Regions from separate parts of the Paenibacillus sp. EB106-05-06-XG162 genome, predicted to be linked through region 2. Evidence: a T-box and tRNA genes for the amino acid it is inferred to sense, from the RefSeq annotation. Region 2 holds a T-box; the other holds one or more tRNA genes.
What was found. A T-box is a leader RNA that pairs with one kind of tRNA and senses whether it is charged. The one in region 2 lies ahead of AC3WU2_RS10050 (valine--tRNA ligase), so its partner is inferred to be a tRNA-Val.
Positions count from the first base shown of each region.

Region 1: it has a tRNA-Val gene. The T-box ahead of AC3WU2_RS10050 (valine--tRNA ligase) is inferred to sense a tRNA for this amino acid. The anticodon was not compared.

Region 1 is NZ_JBYTDT010000001.1:471,186-473,586, forward strand. It holds gene AC3WU2_RS01775 (ABC transporter substrate-binding protein) at 1-860, shown strand, start outside; gene AC3WU2_RS01780 (hypothetical protein) at 969-1,133, shown strand; tRNA gene AC3WU2_RS01785 (tRNA-Met) at 1,221-1,297, shown strand; tRNA gene AC3WU2_RS01790 (tRNA-Ile) at 1,324-1,400, shown strand; tRNA gene AC3WU2_RS01795 (tRNA-Val) at 1,502-1,574, shown strand; gene AC3WU2_RS01800 (PH domain-containing protein) at 1,733-2,134, opposite strand.
Region 2 is NZ_JBYTDT010000003.1:276,157-278,557, reverse strand. It holds gene AC3WU2_RS10055 (YszA family small membrane protein) at 311-475, opposite strand; T-box leader at 609-883, shown strand; gene AC3WU2_RS10050 (valine--tRNA ligase) at 1,000-2,401, shown strand, end outside.

The DNA of each region.
Region 1 (2,401 bases), on a different contig from region 2:
GTGCGAACAAGAAGTTCGGACTTCAAATGAATCGTTGGTCAGGAGATCCTTTCTATGATATGACAGGAACGTATCTCTCTGCCTTGCAGCTTCGTATGTATGATGATAAGGGCGACAAGATGACGGTTGATACACCAGCTTGGGAGAAAGCTTGGAGCACATTTGCGAAGCTGGTATCCGAGAAAGTCATTCCAACACAAAAAGACCTACAGGATGATTCGTCTAATGGTGGACGTTATAATCCGCTGCAAAGCGATAGCTTCTTGTCCGGTAAAACGGCGATGACGATTGCGGATTACAGCTATGTGAACGATATTTTGGATGCGAACAAAAATGCATCTAAAATTAAGAACTTCGAGAAAGTGGATTGGGATGTTGTAACCCTTCCAACGCATCCTGAAGCACCAGGCATTGGTGGTAACATTTATCTGAACAACTTGATGGGTATTAATGCCAAAGCTCAAAATGATAAAGATGCTTGGGATTTCATTAAGTTCTTGAATAGTGAAGAATGGGCGAAATTGAAATCACGCAGCAGCTACGAGATTGTATCCCGTAAGAAATATATTCAACCAAAGGATGGTTTGAACTATAACATTGCAGCTTTCTATACGTTGAAGCCTGTAACACCAAACAACCAAGAGATGGATTTGTATAATAAGTACCCTAACATTCTTCAAGTGGGAGAAAAAGGAAGAGAGATCTTCCAGACGGTACTTGATGGCAAGAAATCTTCTGCAGAGGGCTTGAAAGAGTGGCAAAAAGAAGGCGACAAGTTGCTGATCGAAATGAAGAAGAACCCGAGTAAGCCAGCTAACGGCATGAACGGTGGCACGACGGAAATCGTACCAGCAGGTTAAGTAAGAAGAGCCTTAAACTTCGTATGGAGTTTAAGGCTTTTTTTTCATGTTATGGGGTATTCTATAGGCATAAAGAAGACATCGTGATAAGACAGGAGCTGAGTCAATATGAAATGGATCTACTGGGGCAAGTTGTACAATACCAAATTTCAAGCGAGCTGCATCCTGAAGCGCATCGAGAATGACGCATGGATTTATGGCTATTCAGATCCGCAGGAAATCGAGATTTTTCGCTCGCGTAAGGGGCGTTACGGGGTACGATTTATCACCTAAGGTGATAATTGTTTAGAACGTTAAATTTTTCTTGACTTTACTCGTATATATAGTGTATATTTATTTTTGTCGCTATTGAATAAATGACGCGGGGTGGAGCAGCTCGGTAGCTCGTCGGGCTCATAACCCGAAGGCCGCAGGTTCAAATCCTGCCCCCGCAACCAAATTCTTATGATGATGAATTGATTAAGGGCCCTTAGCTCAGTTGGTTAGAGCGGTCGGCTCATAACCGATTGGTCGGGGGTTCGAGTCCCTCAGGGCCCACCATAGTAATCCTTGATCTATCATACATAAGTTTCAGAGATTTCTAGATTTTAGATTGACATCGCAATCAGAATTTGGTACTATAGTATTTGTCTTCATAACATGATCTGTTAGCTCAGCTGGGAGAGCACTATCTTGACAGGGTAGGGGTCAGTGGTTCGAGCCCACTACAGATCATACAAGATCAAACCTGAGAGTCCTTGATATAAGGGCTCTTTTGTTTTTATTAATATTTATTTGGATTGAACAGCCTGGTACAAGATAAACCCTTACGGAGTAAGGGTTTATTGCATTTCTGGAGTTTTTAATTCGTAGATAATTGCTTATAAGAACATCTAACGAATGAAGTCTTCTTGCGATATCGAACCTAGGATGCTGGCGGCTGTACGCACCGAGTTATTCTTTGTCAGTTCCGTTACGATAGTATCGATGTGATCGTAGACTTCTCGTGGAGCTTTAACCGATTCAAGTATTTTGATTGGTGTATCCACATCGGCAACATTGAGGTGAATCGAACCGCAACCGAATACACGCTGCCAGAATGGTAACACTAGACTCTTATCTAGTACTTTATAGAAATCCAATTCATCCTCTACCAATGAAATGAATCCTTTTCTTGTGACCAATCTTTTCTCGTACACAAAGTATTTTGTAAATGAAAGCGGCAAGCCGAAGATTGTGCGTTTTCTCCCTTCCCAAATTAACGATCCACGTGTTAGCGACTCTTTATTTGACATTTGAGTCTACCTCCTCTGAGAGAAAATTATAGAAAAATTTGAAGTCAATACCACCCTAATTGTAGCATGTTGACATGAATAACGGAACCCAGAAGCACAGCAAAAGTTCGTCGATCAAGCAATAGCGAAATTCTCTGAATGGTTTGGTGGTGGTATGGCACTCTTTTTTTATATATCACTAAAAGGAAAATAGACTTCTTCTGAAGAATATACAAGGTGATTTTACTTCCTTGGGTTTACCTCCTCTTATCGAATTGTGCTAATCAT
Region 2 (2,401 bases):
ACTTCGAGAGAATCTCGACCGGGTCAGGTGAGGGGTTTTTTGCTGTTCTGCGAGTGCCTTGCCTGATATATGTTAAAGAGGCCTTACAGACAGTCGTCTGCAAAGCCTCCCAGGCATGATGTATGCTAATAGAGGTTGTTCAAAAAGTCATCATTTGATCACGAAGTCATTCAAGAAGCATAACCGACATCGAATCTTGCGTTCACCTTCGAAGTCCGGTACTCATTTAGGTTTCGCCTAAACTCCGTTCCTACTTCTTCAGGTTCTCGCAACCTTCTCGGTGCTGAAATGCCGACTTTTTGAACATGAGCTAATAGACGTTAAATATAAATCCTAAGTAGATTAAGAACAGTGCAAAAAGGACGAAGACACCAAAACCCGTAGGCAATATGAGGGTATGGACAAATTGGATGCAGATTAAAGGGAAAATGACGCCTTTGACGGTATAGCGGTTTTTGTACCACCATCGTTCCACGTTGGACCACCACCTTATCGTATTCTATGAGGATTGACGAGCTGGTATGACTAGGAAGCCTAGCTTCTGTACATCTGCTTGCAATGATTGACGATGAGGGATTTAAATGATAAAATATTGGATATTCTATATAGGAAAGACATTGAAAGGGAATAGTAGGCACCGAACCCTTCAGAGAGTGGAGCTGACTGACGCTGTGAGGCTCCGCAGGATGTAGTTGCTGAAGTCGCCCTGGAGTTGTTTGTTCGAATCCTTCTAGATGCAGATGTATCTGCGATGAATGGAAGAGCTAGTGCAAACCGGTAGCAGCCGTTATCTGTTGAGTGTCGCATGCTATAGGTAGATGATGTTTGTTAGCGGTATGCGAAACAAAGGTGGTACCACGGAAGATAACCTTTCGTCCTTTGAGACGAAGGGTTTTTTTATTTGTTCAACTCCCAAGTTTATTGGTTTTACCTATAGACTTATACATGGATTGAACGTGTAGGTGTAGACTCTGAATGTAAATAAATGGAGGGTTTATCATGTCAGAAGCACAGGATAATAAGAACCAGACGTCAATGCCAACGACGTATGATCCAAAAGCGGCCGAGCAGAAGTGGTACGATTTCTGGATGAAAAATGAATTTTTCAAAGCAGGACAACGTCCGGATGCGCCGAAGTATTCCATCGTGATCCCACCGCCGAACGTAACAGGAATGCTTCATATTGGGCATGCGCTCGATTTTACATTGCAAGATATTCTTGTGCGTACGAAGCGGATGCAGGGTTATGATGCGTTGTGGCTGCCAGGTTCTGACCATGCAGGGATTGCGACACAGACGAAGGTTGAGCAGAAGCTGCGTGAAGGCGGCGTAACGCGCCATGATCTGGGACGTGAGAAATTTCTAGAGCAAATATGGGATTGGAAAGAAACTTACGCGAACACGATACGTGAGCAATGGGCGAAAATGGGGTTGTCACTCGACTATTCCCGTGAGCGGTTTACACTCGATGAGGGTCTGTCCAAAGCGGTTCGTGAAGTCTTCGTGAAGCTCTATGAAAAAGGCTTGATCTATCGCGGCAAATATATCATTAACTGGGATCCAGCAGCACGCACAGCATTGTCGGATATTGAAGTAGAGTATAAGGAAATACAAGGCCATTTGTATCATTTGAAATACCCACTTGCAGATGGCAGCGGTTCGATCACAGTGGCAACGACGCGTCCGGAGACGATGCTCGGTGATACAGCGGTTGCAGTTCATCCAAAAGATGAACGTTACAAAGATATGATTGGCAAGATGCTTATCCTTCCAATTGTTGGGCGTGAAATTCCGGTGATTGCGGATGATTATGTTGAGAAAGACTTCGGAAGCGGCGCGGTGAAAATTACGCCAGCACATGATCCGAATGACTTTGAAATGGGTCTTCGTCATGATCTTCCACAAATCACAGTGATGGATGAGTCCGGCGTCATGAACGAGCTTGCTGGTAAGTACCAAGGAATTGATCGTGCGGATTGCCGGAAGCAAATTGTAAATGACTTGAAAGAACTAGGTGTATTGATCAAGATTGAAGATCATGTTCATCAAGTAGGACATAGTGAGCGCAGCGGAGCTGTGGTTGAACCTTATCTCTCCACACAATGGTTCGTACGAATGAAACCATTAGCTGAACGTGCGATTGAAGCGCAGAAGTCAGGCAAAGGCGTTAACTTTGTACCGGATCGGTTCGAGAAAACATACTTGAACTGGATTGAGAATGTTCGGGACTGGTGTATTTCCAGACAGCTCTGGTGGGGACACCGTATTCCAGCTTGGTATTGTAATGATTGCGGTGAGCTTCATGTGGCGCATGAAGATGTAACGGCTTGCTGCAAATGTGGAAGCGCGAACCTAAAACAAGACGAGGATGTACTGGATACGTGGTTTAGTTCAGCACTAT